Regions from separate parts of the Kitasatospora sp. NPDC058965 genome, predicted to be linked through region 2. Evidence: riboswitches for the same ligand, from Rfam matches in the RefSeq annotation. Region 2 holds a riboswitch; each other region holds the start of a gene.
What was found. Region 2 has a riboswitch for S-adenosylmethionine ahead of ACFW1A_RS11600 (amino acid ABC transporter permease). Riboswitches for the same ligand answer to the same signal wherever they lie in the genome.
Positions count from the first base shown of each region.

Region 1: another riboswitch for S-adenosylmethionine. It lies ahead of ACFW1A_RS17970 (aminotransferase class V-fold PLP-dependent enzyme); the one in region 2 lies ahead of ACFW1A_RS11600 (amino acid ABC transporter permease).
Region 3: another riboswitch for S-adenosylmethionine. It lies ahead of ACFW1A_RS35560 (AAA family ATPase); the one in region 2 lies ahead of ACFW1A_RS11600 (amino acid ABC transporter permease).
Region 4: another riboswitch for S-adenosylmethionine. It lies ahead of thrC (threonine synthase); the one in region 2 lies ahead of ACFW1A_RS11600 (amino acid ABC transporter permease).

Region 1 covers NZ_JBHYKG010000096.1:11,282-14,992, reverse strand. The annotation lists gene ACFW1A_RS17985 (heme-copper oxidase subunit III) at 1-284, opposite strand, end outside; gene ACFW1A_RS17980 (hypothetical protein) at 606-1,028, shown strand; gene trpD (anthranilate phosphoribosyltransferase) at 1,198-2,271, shown strand; SAM riboswitch class IV at 2,384-2,503, shown strand; gene ACFW1A_RS17970 (aminotransferase class V-fold PLP-dependent enzyme) at 2,554-3,711, shown strand, end outside.
Region 2 covers NZ_JBHYKG010000051.1:1,830-5,540, forward strand. The annotation lists gene ACFW1A_RS11595 (amino acid ABC transporter ATP-binding protein) at 1-104, opposite strand, end outside; gene ACFW1A_RS11600 (amino acid ABC transporter permease) at 101-1,174, opposite strand; SAM riboswitch class IV at 1,499-1,602, opposite strand; gene ACFW1A_RS11605 (putative leader peptide) at 1,810-1,950, shown strand; gene ACFW1A_RS11610 (LLM class flavin-dependent oxidoreductase) at 2,228-3,463, shown strand; gene ACFW1A_RS11615 (NtaA/DmoA family FMN-dependent monooxygenase) at 3,485-3,711, shown strand, end outside.
Region 3 covers NZ_JBHYKG010000362.1:2-3,712, reverse strand. The annotation lists gene ACFW1A_RS35575 (DUF3050 domain-containing protein) at 1-506, opposite strand, end outside; gene ACFW1A_RS35570 (SDR family NAD(P)-dependent oxidoreductase) at 729-1,493, shown strand; gene ACFW1A_RS35565 (LysR substrate-binding domain-containing protein) at 1,548-2,450, shown strand; SAM riboswitch class IV at 2,590-2,701, shown strand; partial or broken gene ACFW1A_RS35560 (AAA family ATPase) at 2,959-3,711, shown strand, end outside.
Region 4 covers NZ_JBHYKG010000180.1:67-3,777, reverse strand. The annotation lists gene ACFW1A_RS26000 (trehalose-6-phosphate synthase) at 1-779, opposite strand, end outside; gene ACFW1A_RS25995 (glucosyl-3-phosphoglycerate synthase) at 784-1,800, opposite strand; SAM riboswitch class I at 1,992-2,124, shown strand; gene thrC (threonine synthase) at 2,142-3,416, shown strand; gene ACFW1A_RS25985 (MoaD/ThiS family protein) at 3,451-3,711, shown strand, end outside.

The DNA of each region.
Region 1 (3,711 bases), on a different contig from region 2:
CCGCGCTCGGCGGCGAACACGCCGAGCTGGCAGGTGACCGAGGAGAGCACCAGGATCGTGGTGTTCACGGAGGAGAAGGGGACGTTGAGGGCATGCGCCTTCTCGGCCCAGAAGTCTGGCCCCTTCACGGAACGCGCCGTGAAGTACATCGCGAAGAGGGCCGCGAAGAACATCAGCTCGGAACTCAGCCAGACGATGGTTCCGACGCTGGTCATGTTCGGTCGGTTGACCGATCCATGCGCGTGCCCGGTTTCTGTTGCTGTTGCTGTCGCCACGACCGACATTATGTCGGTCCCTTATTCCGTCTTCACGCCGGGGGGTCTTCCTCGGAGTGTCCGGTGCGTGCGGTATGCCCGGATGGCTGCACCCGTCCACCGGCTCACGAAGGGTCATCTCCGACGGCCCGTCAGGAGGGGATCGGGGGGCCGGGGTGACGCGCCCTCGCTCGGGAGGGTGACGGCCCGCACCGGGGCGCCAGCACGGGCAAGGGAAAGAAGGGGAGCAGATCGTGCCGCAGGCTCACCGGGACGGGTGATCGGGAGTAGCATCCGGAGGTGGTGGACGTGGTCCGGATCACATTCCTCTGACTTCTGGGAGCAGGGCCGATGACGCAGCACAGCGACGAGACGCTCACCGTCCTCGTCTACAGCGACGACCGCAACACCCGCGCGCAGGTGACGTCGGCGCTGGGCACCCGCCCGGCCGCGGACCTGCCGGAACTGACCTTCCTGGAGTGCGCGACCACGCCGGCGGTGCTGCGTGCACTGGAGAAGGGCGGGGTGGACCTGTGCGTCTTCGACGGTGAGGCGGTGCCGGCCGGCGGGCTCGGGCTGGCCCGGCAGGTGAAGGACGAGATCTACGGCTGCCCGCCGGTGCTGGTGCTGATCGGCCGTCCGCAGGACAGCTGGCTGGCCGCCTGGAGCCGGGCGGACGCGGCGATCTCGCAGCCGGTGGACCCGGTGGCGCTCGCCGAGGCGGTCGCCGCGCTGCTGCGCAGCCGGCTGGCCGGGCGGGCACTGGCGCACTGATCCGGGTCCGTCCGGCCGCCCGTCCCGCTGCGCAAGACCGGCGGTGCCGGACGGCGGAGCGCGACGTCTCAGCAGGAGAGAAGGGCCGCCGTCCCCGGGACGGCGGCCCGCTCGCGCTCGCTAGGCTGGCGGCGTCCCTATACACAGGCATACAGACGTGGAGCCGGCGATGGTGAACGTGCACCCTGCGAACGGCGGTCCGGACCCCGCGCAGGCGGTCCGCACCTGGCCGGACCTGCTGACCGCCCTGCTGAACGGCACCGACCTGGACCGGTCGCAGACCGCCTGGGCGATGGACCGGATCATGAGCGGCGAGGCCGGCCCGGTGGAGGTGGCCGGCTTCATGGTCGCGCTGCGGGCCAAGGGCGAGACGGTCGACGAGATCGCCGGCCTGGTCGAGGCGATGTACGCGCACGCCGAGCCGCTGGACATCCCCGGCCCGGCGGTGGACATCGTCGGGACCGGCGGCGACCGGGCCAAGACGGTCAACATCTCCACCATGTCGGCGATCGTGGCGGCCGCGGCCGGCGCCAAGGTGGTCAAGCACGGCAACCGGGCGGCCTCCTCGGCCAGCGGCTCCTCCGACGTGCTGGAGCGGCTCGGGGTGCGGCTGGACCTGAGCGCCCGCCGGGTGGCCGAGGTGGCCGAGGAGGCCGGCATCACCTTCTGCTTCGCGGCCAAGTTCCACCCCGCGATGCGGCACACGGCCGCGCCCCGGCGCGACCTCGGGGTGCCCACCGCCTTCAACATCCTGGGCCCGCTGACCAACCCGGCCAGGGTGACCGCGCACGCCGTGGGCTGCTTCGACACCCGGCTGGCCGGGCTGATCGCCGGGGTGCTGGCCGAGCGCGGCTCCACCGCGCTGGTCTTCCGCGGCGACGACGGGCTGGACGAGCTGACCGTCTGCACCACCTCGCGGGTCTGGCTGGTGCGGGACGGGGCGGTGACCGAGACCGTGCTCGACCCGCGCGAGCTGGGCATCGAGCCGGTCCCGATCGAGGCGCTGCGCGGCGGCGACCCCGAGTTCAACGCCCAGGTGGCGCACCGCCTGCTGGCCGGCGAGCCGGGCCCGGTGCGGGACGCGGTGGTGCTCAACTCGGCCGCCGCGCTGGTCGCGCTGGACCTGACCGGGGCCCCGCTGGTCGAGCAGCTGGCCGCCGCGATGCGCCGCACCGCCGCCGCCATCGACTCCGGCGCCGGCCGGGACGTGCTCAAGCGCTGGTCCGAGGCGACCCAGCGCTGATCCGCCGTCAGCAGCGACGGGGTCCGGCGGCCGCCGGACCCCGTCGCCGTTGCGTCCGGATGGCGGGACGGTGTTTGACCGTCGGAGAGTCGTCTGCATAGAGTCTGCACCAGGTCATGAGTGACAGCGCGACAAGCCCCAGCTTGCTGTCCGGCAACCCTCCGTCCGTGGCGGGGTGCCCTGGGTGAAGACCGGGCCAGACGGCGACGAGTCCGTGTGGCAAGCGCGGACCACCGGCATGTCGCACTCCCGGGGTCCAGACCCCAGAAGGAGTGTTCCGCCATGTCGACCTCTCTCGATCTCTGCGCCCCGCTCGCCGTGCTCGGCTCCGACGTCCAGGTGCCGCTGGTCTCCGGCGAGAAGGTCGGCTACGCGGCCCTCGACTACGCGGCCAGCGCGCCGGCCCTGCAGCGGGTCTGGGACGACGTGGCGGCGTACGCCCCTTACTACGGCAGCGTGCACCGCGGCGCCGGCTACCTCTCGCAGCTCTCCACCGACCTGTTCGAGCAGAGCCGGCGCACCGTGGCCGAGTTCCTGGACCTGCGCGAGGACGACCAGGTGGTCTTCACCCGGGCCACCACCGACTCGCTCAACCTGCTGGCCGGCGCGGTGCCGGCGGGCACCCGGGTGTTCGCCTTCGAGACCGAGCACCACGCCTCGCTGCTGCCCTGGCAGCACGCCGGCCTGGAGGTGATGTACCTGCGGGCGCCGCGGTCGCACGCCGAGGCGGTGGCCGCGCTCGACGCGGCGCTGACCGCGCACTCCTCGGGCCCGCGCCTGTTCTGCGTCACCGGCGCCTCCAACGTGACCGGCGAGCTGTGGCCGGTGGCCGAGCTGACCGAGGTGGCGCACCGGCGCGGCGCCCGGGTGGTGCTGGACGCGGCGCAGCTGGCCCCGCACCACCGGGTCTCGGTGCGCGAGCTGGACGTGGACTGGATCGCCTTCTCCGGCCACAAGCTCTACGCCCCGTTCGGCGCCGGCGTGCTGGCCGGGCGGGCGGACTGGCTGGACGCGGCCGAGCCCTACCTGGCCGGCGGCGGGGCCTCGCGGACCGTGGCCCGCGAGCCCAACGGGTCGATCGCGGTCGAGTGGCAGTCGGGCCCGGCCCGGCACGAGGCCGGCTCGCCCAACGTGATCGGCGCCTACGCGATCGCCGCCGCCTGCCGGGCGCTGACCGAGGCCGGCTTCGACCAGCTGGAGCGCCGTGAGCAGGCACTGGTCGAGCGGCTGGAGGCCGGGCTGGCCGAGATCCCCGAGGTGACCGTGCTCAACCTGTTCGGCGGCTACGCGCCCCGGGTCGGGGTGCTCTCGTTCGTGGTGCGCGGCTGGAACAGCTCGCACTTCGCGGCGGCGCTCTCGGCGGAGTACGGGATCGGCGTGCGGGACGGGCTGTTCTGCGCGCACCCGCTGGTGCGGACCCTGCTCGGCAGCCAGGACCGC
Region 2 (3,711 bases):
CGGTGGGCCCCGAACCGCTTGTGCACGTCGCGGACTTCGACCGCGGCGGCGGTCTCCGCACCCGGGACCGGCGCCACCGGCTCGGCGGCGTTCAGCGTGCTCATACCGCGATCTCCTTCCGAATGCGCGCCCGCAGCGCGGCGAGGGCGAGGCGCACCTGCTGCAGCGGGGTGGGCGGGAGGGTGCGCAGCGCACCGCGCGCGTAGTGGCGCTCGACGTAGAACTGGACCACCGAGACCACGCTGGTGAGGATCACGTACCAGACGGTCGCGACCAGGAGCAGCGGCACGATGTCGCCGGGATAGGTGCTGCCCATGCTCTGGACGGAGCCGAACAGGTCGAGCAGCGAGACGTAGAAGACCAGCGAGGTGCTCTTGACCAGGCCGATCAGCTGGTTGACGTAGGACGGGACGATCGCGCGCAGCGCCTGCGGGAAGACGATCCGGGTGAACTGGTAGCGCCTCGGCAGTCCCAGGGCGGCGGCCGCCTCGTGCTGGCCCTGGTCGACGGCGAGCAGGCCGGCCCGGACCACTTCGGCGGCGTAGGCGGCTTCGTTGAGGCTGAGTCCGACGACCGCGATCACGAGGTCGGTGGCCAGCTTCGACTCCTGGACGTGCCAGAAGGCCGGCCCGAACGGCACGCCGAGGCTCAACGTGCGGTACAGCGCGCTGAAGTTGTAGAGGAACAGCAGAACCACGATCAGGGGAACGGAGCGGAACAGCCACACGTAGGCCCAACTGAGCGCGCGCAGCACCGGGTTGCGGGAGAGCCGGGCCAGCGCGAGGAGGATTCCGCCAGCCAGGCCGAGCACGGCGCTGAAGGCGGTCACTTCCAGGGTGACGGCCAGGCCGTCGGCGATGACCGGCCGGACGAACCAGTACTGGAAGCGGTCCCACTGGTAGAAGGGGTTGGTCGCCAGCCCGTGGACGAGTTGGGCGAGCAGGACCAGGGCGACGGCGCTGGTGATCCAACGGCCGGGGTGGCGCAGCGGCACCACCCGCTGCGCCGCCGGCGGACCGACCTGCGCCGCCGGCGGACCGACCTGCGCCGCGGGCGGGCCGGCTTTCGCCTTGGACTCGCTTGAGGGAAGGGGAGGTTGAGGCAGAGAGGGGTCCGCCTGGGGCGGACGGCCGGTCGCGCTCGGCGGCGCGGCGGGGGCGAGGGACTCGCTCATGCGCAGACTCCAGCGAATGCCGGTGCGGGCGCCGCACCGGCAAGGTGGGCGCGCACACGGCGGGACGGGGACCCCGCGGCCCGGTGTGCGGAAGCACACGGCGTCGCGGGAGGGTTGATGGAGGGGCACGCCGCGGCGGGCGTGCGTCAGGCAGCCGTCAGCTCGGACAGCAGGCGCTGCTGGAGGTCGTACATTGGGCACTGCTGACGCGGAGCAGGTCGACCGGCCGGTCCAGGAACGCCGCAGCGCGGCCGCGGTGCCGCTGTGCGGCCGTCCCCGGAGCTGCGTGCATCGCCGTCACCCTCGCCGTTCCCGCCCCGTGGGGCCTCGCGCTTACCGAATTCCGGTCTGGTCCTCACCCGGGGCACCCCGCCGCGCAGGAGGGTTGCCGGTCAGCAAGCCGGGGCTCGTCGCTGACGCTCATGACCGTTCTGGCGGCCAAGGTAGGTGCGGTCCGCGACGGCTGTCAACGGACGATCAGGGCGTGAGACGACGGTCACGATCACCGAGGGCTCGTCAAGTGGCCCCTGTTCACCGTTCTTTCGACGGGATTGTGCCGGACGCCGGGCCCGGGTTACGGTGCAGCAAGGTCACGAGTGTCAGCAACAGGCCCGAACGGAACGGAGGTGACGGCAGTGCGGCAGACCCGCAGGAAGCCCGCGGTCGTCACCGTCAAGGCGCGCTGCCGCGTCACCACGACGTCCGCGCGGCTCCACATCGACCTGCAGCGCGTGACCACCGCGCTCTGTCCGGCGCTCAAGCACGCCGTCGCCTGACCCGGGTCGCCGCACCGCGCCCTCCGTCCGGCGCCCGCCTCCCCCAGTCCTTCCGCTCGCGCGCCGGCTGCCCCTGCACCCATCGGTCCGGTGCCCCTCGCTCCCGCGTCACCGGGCGACGGCACCGGCTTGCCCGGCGCCGTAGCCCAAAGCCGTAGCCCGGCGCCGACCGCCGCGTCCACGCACCGCGTTCGCCGACCGAGTCCACCTGCCGCGGGCCGCACGCGCCCGTGCCGCGCACCCGTCCCTCCCCTGCCCCAGGAAGTGGTCCCTTCCCATGCCCCAGTCCCCTGCACCACTGCATCTGGCCGTCGCGCTGGAGGGCGCCGGCTGGCACCCCGCGGCCTGGCGCGAGCCCGGTGCCCGCCCGGCCGACCTGCTCACCGCCCGCTACTGGGCCGACCTGGTGGCCGAGGCCGAGCGCGGCCTGCTGGACCTGGTGACCTTCGAGGACTCCCTCTCCCTGCAGTCCGCCGACCCGTTCGAGCCGGACGAGCGGACCGACCAGGTGCGCGGCCGGCTCGACGCCGTGCTGATCGCCGCCCGGATCGCGCCGCTGACCCGCCACATCGGCCTGGTGCCGACCGCGGTGGTCACCCACACCGAGCCGTTCCACCTCTCCAAGGCCGTCGCCACGCTCGACTACGTCAGCGGCGGGCGGGCAGGCCTGCGGGTGAAGGTGTCCGGGCGGACCGACGAGGCCGCGCACTTCGGCCGGCGTGCGGCGCCGCCGCGCCTGCGGGTCGAGGACTTCGACTCCCCGGCGGGGCTGGCGGTCCTCCGGGAGCTGTTCGGCGAGGCGGAGGACTACGTCGAGGTGCTGCGCCGGCTCTGGGACAGTTGGGAGGACGACGCCGAGATCCGCGACGTGGCCACCGGCCGCTTCGTCGACCGCGCCAAGCTCCACTACATCGACTTCGAGGGCAGCCGGTTCAGCGTGCGCGGGCCGTCCATCACCCCGCGCCCGCCGCAGGGCCAGCCGGTCGTGGCCGCCCTCGCGCACCGCGGCGAGCCCTACCGGCTCGCCGGGCGGTCGTCCGACCTGGCGTTCACCACGCCGCGCGACGCCGAGGACGCCCGGTCGATCGTCGCCACCGTCCGGGAGGCGCAGGCGGCCGCGGGCCGCACGGCCGACACCGTGCACGTCTTCGCCGACCTGGTGGTCCACCTCGACTCCGCCCCGGGCGCCGCCGCCGACCGCGCGGCCCGCCTGGACGCCCGGGCCGGCGCGGCGTACACCAGCGACGCCCTGATCTTCACCGGCACGCCCGCCGAACTCGCCGACCTGCTCGGCGCGTGGCAGCAGGCCGGGCTCACCGGCTTCCGCCTGCGCCCCGCGGCCCTGCCGTACGACCTGGAGCAGATCACCCGTCACCTGGTGCCGGAGCTCCAGCGCCGCGGGCTCTTCCGCACCGCCTACGAGGCGGCCACCCTGCGCGGACTGCTCGGCCTGCCGCGCCCCGCCAACCGCTACGCCGCCGTCGCCCCCGGCGCCGCCGGCACCCACGCCTGAGCCGGAGGGACCGCACCCGTCATGAGCAAGCCCGTCAAGCAGATCCACCTCGCCGCCCACTTCCCCGGCGTGAACAACACCACCGTGTGGAGCGACCCGGCGGCCGGCAGCCAGATCGACTTCAGCTCCTTCGTCCACCTCGCGCGGACCGCCGAGCGCGCCAAGTTCGACTTCCTCTTCCTCGCCGAGGGGCTGCGCCTGCGCGAGCAGAACGGCGAGATCTACGACCTGGACGTGGTCGGGCGTCC
Region 3 (3,711 bases), on a different contig from region 2:
CAGTGCACGGGGGAGGAGTCGATCACGTCCCAGGTGACGGCCATGAAGTCGGCCGCCGGGGCCGGGATCCCGGCCGCCTTCGCCGCCTGCGCGACACCGCTGCCGGTGCCGAGCAGCTGCAGGAACTGCTCCATCGGCGCGGTGTCGGCCCCGGCGCGCCGCATGCCGTCCAGGTACAGCTCGAAGTGGCTGATGTAGCCCTCGCCGAGCTCGTCGCTCTCCTCGACCAGCACGATCTCGTTGATCAGCCGCCGGCTCGCCGTCGGACCGCTCGGCACCCACGGCAGGTCCACGCAGGTCAACTGCCGCTGCAGGCACTTGAGCAGCGACATGAAGTCCCAGACCGCGAAGACGTGGCTCTGCTGGAACGTCCGCACCCGCTCCAGGGAGTTCAGTTCCCGGTAGACCGGATGGGCGACCACCTCCCGGCGCACGGGCTCGATCGCCTCGCGCAGCGCCGTCAGGCCCGGGTGCGAGCGGTCCCAGTGGTAGCGGTCGGATGTCATGGTGACTCCAATGTCGTAGAAGGGCCCCCGTGCTGACGCATCGTCGGAGGCACCCGCACGTGTCCGACGGCGGGCCACAGACTACGGGAACGGGGGCCGGGAATCCGGGGATTCGGACGATCCACCTCCGGTCGTGCGCCACGCTGCGGCGATACCGGAACGGTCGCCGTGATGCCCACTCGGTCCTGGCCGGTGCGGTGCGGGGCGTGGTGGGCTGGCGGCATGAGCGAAACGGCGGGCCCGGCCGGTGCGGTGGCACTGGTGACCGGGGCGAACAAGGGAATCGGGTACCAGGTGGCCCGGCAGCTGGGCGAGCGCGGGATGACGGTGGTGGTGGGGGCCCGCGACCCCGGGCGCGGGCGCGGCGCGGCCGAGGAGTTGGCGGCCGCCGGGGTCGACGCGCACCCGGTGGTGCTGGACGTCACCGACCCCGGGACGGTGCGGCGGGCGGCCGGGTGGGTCGAGGACCGGTTCGGGCGGCTGGACGTGCTGGTCAACAACGCGGGCGCGGCCGAGGACCCGGGGCACCGGCCCAGCGCCGCCGACCTCGACGTGGTCCGCGCGGTGTTCGAGGCCAACGTCTTCGGCGTGCTGACCGTCACCAACGCGCTGCTCCCGCTGCTGCACCGGAGCGCGGCCCCGCGGATCGTCAACGTCTCCAGCGGCATGGCGTCGCTGGCCGTCCAGAGCGCACCGGACAGCTACCTCGCGCCGGTGCCGGCGGTCGCCGCCTACCCGGCCTCCAAGTCCGCGCTCAACGCGCTGACGGTCCAGTACGCCAAGGAACTGCGCGGCGCCGGGTTCCTGGTCAACGCGGTGTCACCCGGACCGTGCGACACCGACCTGACCAAGGAGTTGCAGCGGGCCGGCTTCGCGATGAGCCGCACCGCGGCGCAGGGCGCGGCGGTCGTGGTCGGGCTGGCCACGCTGGGCCCGGACGGCCCGACCGGCGGATTCTTCGACGAGGCCGGCCCCGTGCCCTGGTAGCGCCGGCACCCCGCGGGTGACGGCCGGTCGGCCCGGGCGGCTATCGTGCCGCGCATGGACCTACGCCGCCTGCGGTACTTCGTGGCCGTCGCCGAGGAACTGCACTTCGGCCGTGCGGCGGCCCGGCTGCACATGTCGCAGCCGCCGCTGAGCCGGCGGATCCGCGAGCTGGAGGACTCGCTGGGCACCCGCCTGTTCGAGCGCTCGACCCAGGGCGTCCGGCTGACCGAGGCCGGGACGGTGCTGCTCGCCGAGGCGCGGGAGCTGCTGGCGGCGGCGGAGCGGGCGAGCGAACGGGTCCGGCAGACGGGCGGGCGGCGCACCCTCGTGGTGGGGTCGGTGGCCGGCGCCGGGCGCGGGCTCGGCCCGCGCACCGCCGAGGCGTTCCGGCGCAGCCACCCGGACACGCCGGTGCGGCTGCGGGAGACCGGGATCAACGACCCGACCGCGGGCCTGCGGGCCGGCACCGTCGACCTCGCGCTGACCCGGCTGCCCTTCGACACCGAGGGGCTGGCCGTCCGTCAGCTGGCGAGCGAGCCGGTGGTCGCGGCGGTCCCGGCCGGCGACCCGCTGGCCGGCCGCGAGCGGGTCACGGTGGCCGAGCTCGCGGACCGGCCGTGGATGCGGCTGTCGACCGACACCGACCCGGCCTGGCGGCGCTACTGGCTGGGCCGGGCCGGCCGGGCCGCCGAGGACCCGGACGGGCCCGGGGCCGAGGAGGACGCACCGGACCCGGCCGACGGCCCCGTGGTCCGGTCGGTCGCCGAGTGCCTGCACGCCGTGGTCTGGCAGGGCGCGGTCGGCCTGCTGCCCGCCGGCGCGGCCCGGCACCACCGCGTCGAGGGCGTCGCCTTCGTCCCGCTGACCGGCTACCCGCCCAGCCGGGTGGTGCTCGCCTGGCCGGCCGAGCGCGCGGATCCGGCCGTCGCCGCCTTCGTGGCGGCGGCCGCGGCCTGACCGGGCCCGAGGTCGGCCCGGCGGGGAGGGCGTCGCGCCGGGCAGGCCCGCCGGCTGACGGTCCGCCGGGCGCGCGTCGGCTGACGGTCCGCCAGGCAGGTCGTTGACGGGGCGAACTGGCGGTTCGTACGATGGCGGTGGCGAAGAGTGTCAGCCGCAGGCCCCGGCCGGCTGACCGGCAACCCCCACACTGCGGTGGGGTGCCCCGGGGATAAGCCGGGCGGCGTGGTGGCACGTCGCAAGCGCAGGTGGCGCCCGGTCGGGCGGGGGACGGAGAAGGTCGTGGTGCACGAGGTGGGTCGGCTGCGGGCGTTGGACCTGCGGCTGGTCGCCAGGCTCGACATCGACCTGCTGCGGCGCGCCAGTTCGCTCTGTCGCTGAGGTCCGAGGCCCGCCAGCGCCGGTACGGCGCGGGCCAAGCTCCCCTCCGGCCCCTCGCCCGCGCCCGTGCGCTCCGGCAGGGGGCCGACGTCGGCCCACCCCTCAGCGCCCCGCCCCAGGAGTACGGATGTCCATCGCCCCCGTGCGCGCCCCGCACGCCGTTCACAGACCGCTGCCCACCGGGCGGGAGGCCGCCCACCACCGGCTCTGCCAGGCCCTGGACGCCGCCGAGGCGGGCTCCGGCACCGTGCTCGCGCTGCACGGGTCGGTGGGCAGCGGGCGCAGCGACCTGCTGCTGCGCTTCACCGACCTGGCCGCCGAGCGCGGCGCCACCGTGCTGCTGGCCACCGGGTCGCCGCTGGAGCGCGAGTTCCCGCTCGGGCTGGCCCGCCAGCTGCTGCAGAGCGCCGCGCTCGACCCGGAGCAGGCCGCGGCGGCCGAACTCCTGCTGGCCCGCGGGATCGCCGAGAGCAGCCGCGGCAGCGGACCCGGCCGGCTCGGACAGCCCACCCTGGAGGGCCTGTTCGCGCTGGTCCGGGGTCTGGCCGAGGCCGGGCCGGTGCTGGTCGCGGTCGACGACCGGCAGGACGCCGACCCCGAGTCGCTCGAATTCCTGCTCTACCTGGTCCGCCGCACCCGCGGCATCGGCGTGCTCACCGTGCTCAGCTCGCGCGAGACCATGACACCGCCGAACCCGTTCTTCGAGGTCGAGCTGGCCCGCCAGCCGCACCACCGCCAGCTGCGGCTGGACGTGCTCTCCACCGCCGTGGTGGCCGAACTGCTCCGGGAGCGGTTCGGCGCGGCGGCCGCGGCCCGGTCGGCGGTGGCGGCGCACGCGCTGACCGGCGGCAACGCCCTGCTGGTGCACGCGCTGCTGGAC
Region 4 (3,711 bases), on a different contig from region 2:
CCGTCCGCGCCCAGGCTGTGCACGCCGAGCCGGGTGCGGCGGCCGTCGAAGGCGACCGTCAGCGCGTCGCGGTCCACCTCGGCGCCCAGCACGTCGGCGCAGCAGTCGGCGAAGGCCAGCGCCCAGCGGCGGGTGTGGAAACCGGCCCGGTCGGCACCCAGCACGCCGGTGAGCACCGCGCGGGCCTGCTCGTCGGGCAGCAGCCGGAAGTAGTCCACCGGGGCCCACGGGATGTGCAGGAAGTAGCTGATCCGCAGATCCGGCCGGAGCTCGCGCAGCAGCGCCGGGACCAGGGTCAGGTGGTAGTCCTGCACCAGCACCGCGGCGCCCGGCGCGGCCTCGGCGGCCAGCGCCTCGGCGAAGGCCCGGTTGTAGGCGGTGAAGCCCTGCCAGCGCTGCGCGGCCGCGGCGTCGAAGGCCGGGTCGGTCGGGGTGTTGTAGAGCATGTGGTGCAGGAACCACAGGGTGGAGTTGGCCACCCCGTTGTAGGCCTGGTCGAAGACCTCGGGGTCGATGTCCAGCATCCGCACGGCCTGCCCGCCGACGTCGAAGCCGCCGCGGTCCAGCCGGCCCTGGGGCGAGCGCCGGACGGCCTCGCGGTCGGCGTCGCCGAGTGCGGCGCAGACCCAGACCGCGTGCGGGTCGTCGATCGCGGAGAGCCCCGAGACCAGCCCGCCGCCCCCGCGGCGCAGGGTCAGCGCACCGTCCGGGCCGCTGCTGAACGAGACCGGCCCCCGGTTGGAGGCCACCAGGACGCGCGCGGTCGTGAGATCGGCCATGCTCTCAACCTTGCCGGGGATCTCCGGCGGCAAACCCGGCGCGAGAAGTCGAGTACTCCGGCAGGTCGATCATCGGGGGCCGCTCGGTGGCCGCCACCGCGTGGCTGCGGGGCCGGAAACCGCCGGTTCCCGGGTCCCGGTCGAACTGGGTGAGCACCGGGCGGGCCAGGTCGTCGGCGGCCTTGAGGCGGTGGGTCCGGTCCAGCCGTTCCAGCGCGGTGCGGTAGATGGTGGCGGCCATCCGGCCCAGTGCCTGGCTGTCCTGGTGCCGGTGGTGGCGCACCCCCACGTCGACCTGGGCCAGCGCGTCCAGCCCGACCAGCTCCAGCGCGTCCACCAGCAGGCCCAGCTCCACCCCGTAGCCGGTGGGGAAGTGCAGCCGCTCCAGCAGCGAGCGGCGGGCCGCGTACTCGCCGCCCAGGGGCTGCACGAAGCCGGCCAGCAGCGGCCAGTGCAGGTTGAGCAGCGGCCGGGCCACCAGCTCGGTCACCCGGCCGCCGCCGGCCGCCACCACCGCGCCGCCGGCCTCCAGCGGCCGGTCGTACATCGCCTTGACCAGCTGCAGCCCGGGATCGGTGAGCAGCGGGCCGACGATCCCGGAGACGAAGGCCGGGTCGAACTCGCGCAGGTCGGCGTCGATGAAGCAGACGATCGCGCCGCCGGTCACCAGCAGCGAGCGCCACAGCACCTCGCCCTTGCCGGGCACCGGTGCCAGCCGCGGCAGGATCGCGTCCCGGTGCACCACCCGGGCGCCGGCCGCGGCCGCCACCTCGGCGGTCCGGTCCACCGAGCCGGAGTCGACCACCACCAGCTCGTCCACCAGCGGCAGCCGCTCCATCAGCTCGCGCCGGATCACCTCGACGATGCCGCCCACCGTGGACTCCTCGTCCAGCGCCGGCAGCACCACGCTGACCGTGCCGGCCGCGCCCGCCGCGCGCTTGGCGGCCAGCAACTGCTCGGCGGGCCGGTCGGCCGCGGTCCAGGACCGCCGGCGCAGCCAGTCGGAGGCCTCCGGCAGCAGCGCGTCCTCCTGGGGGCGCCCCCGGCCGAGGGCTGGGGGAAGCTCGGCAGGCAAAGTCTCACTCCTCGTATGGCTCGTCTCGCACCTCGGACGGTCGGGCTCAGTCGCCCGCCCTTCCGTTACAGTCTTCGTACTGCGTTCCGACCTTCGCACAGCGGGGTCGGCCAGAGCGCAGGACCACAACTTCACAGAGCTCATCCAGAGGGACTGAGGGAACGGCCCGTTGACGTCCCGGCAACCTTCCTGGCCGGCCTGTAGCAGGCCCCGGCGGGACAGGTGCCAATTCCGTCCTGTGGCGCGCCCGCGTCACGGGGAAGATGAGGAGAGAGGCCTCCGCCATCATGGCTACCGCTACCCCTGTCGAGCCGTCCGTCGACCTCGGCCCCGCCGCCCGGCTGTCCTGTCGTGAGTGCGGCACCAAGTTCCCGCTCGGTCCGAACTTCGCCTGCCTCGAGTGCTTCGGTCCGCTGGAGATCTCCTACGACTACAGCGGCTACGACCCCGAGGAGCTGCGCAAGCGGATCGAGGCCGGTCCCGCCTCGATCTGGCGCTACGCGCCGCTGCTGCCGGTGCCGGCCGACGTGGCCACCAAGCCCAACCTGAACCCCGGCTGGACCCCGCTGGTCAAGGCCGACAACCTGGGCCGTGAGCTCGGCTTCACCGCCCAGCTGCACATCAAGGACGACTCGGGCAACCCGACCCACTCGTTCAAGGACCGCGTGGTGGCCTGCGCCATCGAGGCGGCCCGGGTGTTCGGCTTCACCACGCTGTCCTGCTCGTCGACCGGCAACCTGGCCGGCGCGGTGGGCGCGGCCGCGGCCCGCGCGGGCTTCCGCTCCTGCGTCTTCATCCCGCACGACCTGGAGCAGGCGAAGGTCGTGATGGCCGGGGTCTACGGCGGCGAGCTGGTCGGCATCGAGGGCAACTACGACGACGTGAACCGGTTCTGCTCGGAGCTGATCGGCGACCCGAGCGGCGAGGGCTGGGGCTTCGTCAACGTCAACCTGCGGCCGTACTACGGCGAGGGCTCCAAGACGCTGGCCTTCGAGATCTGCGAACAGCTCGGCTGGCGGCTGCCGGAGCAGATCGTCATCCCGATCGCCTCGGGCTCCCAGCTCACCAAGATCGACAAGGGTCTGCAGGAGCTGATCAAGCTCGGCCTGGTCGAGGACCGCCCGTACAGGGTCTTCGGTGCCCAGGCGGCCGGCTGCTCGCCGGTCTCCACCGCGTTCAAGGCCGGCCACGACGTGATCCGCCCGGTCAAGCCGGACACCATCGCCAAGTCGCTGGCGATCGGCAACCCGGCCGACGGCCCGTACGTGCTGGACATCGCCCGGCGCACCGGCGGCGCGGTGGAGGACGTCACCGACGCCGAGGTGGTGGCCGCGATCAAGCTGCTGGCCCGCACCGAGGGCATCTTCGCCGAGACGGCCGGCGGCGTGACCGTCGGCGTGCTCAAGAAGTTGGTCGAGAACGGTGTGCTGGACCCGTCGAAGGAGACCGTGGCGATCAACACCGGTGACGGTCTGAAGACCCTCGACGCGGTGGCCGACGCCGGCTTCAGCGCGACCATCCGGCCCACCCTGGACTCGTTCCGCGCCGCCGGCCTCGGCTGAGCCCAGCACCGCCCCCACCCGAAGGAGGACCCGCATGACCGCCACCGTCCGCATCCCGACCATCCTGCGCCCGTACACCGACGGCGCGGCCGAGGTGAGCGCCGAGGGCGCCACCCTGGCCGAGGTGGTGGCCGACCTGGAGCAGAACTACACCGGCATCAGCGCCCGGATCCTGGACGACACCGGCAAGCTGCGCCGCTTCGTCAACGTCTACGTGGACGACGACGACGTGCGCTTCGCCGAGGGCCTGGCCACCGAGCTCAAGGACGGGGCCAAGATCTCGATCATCCCGGCC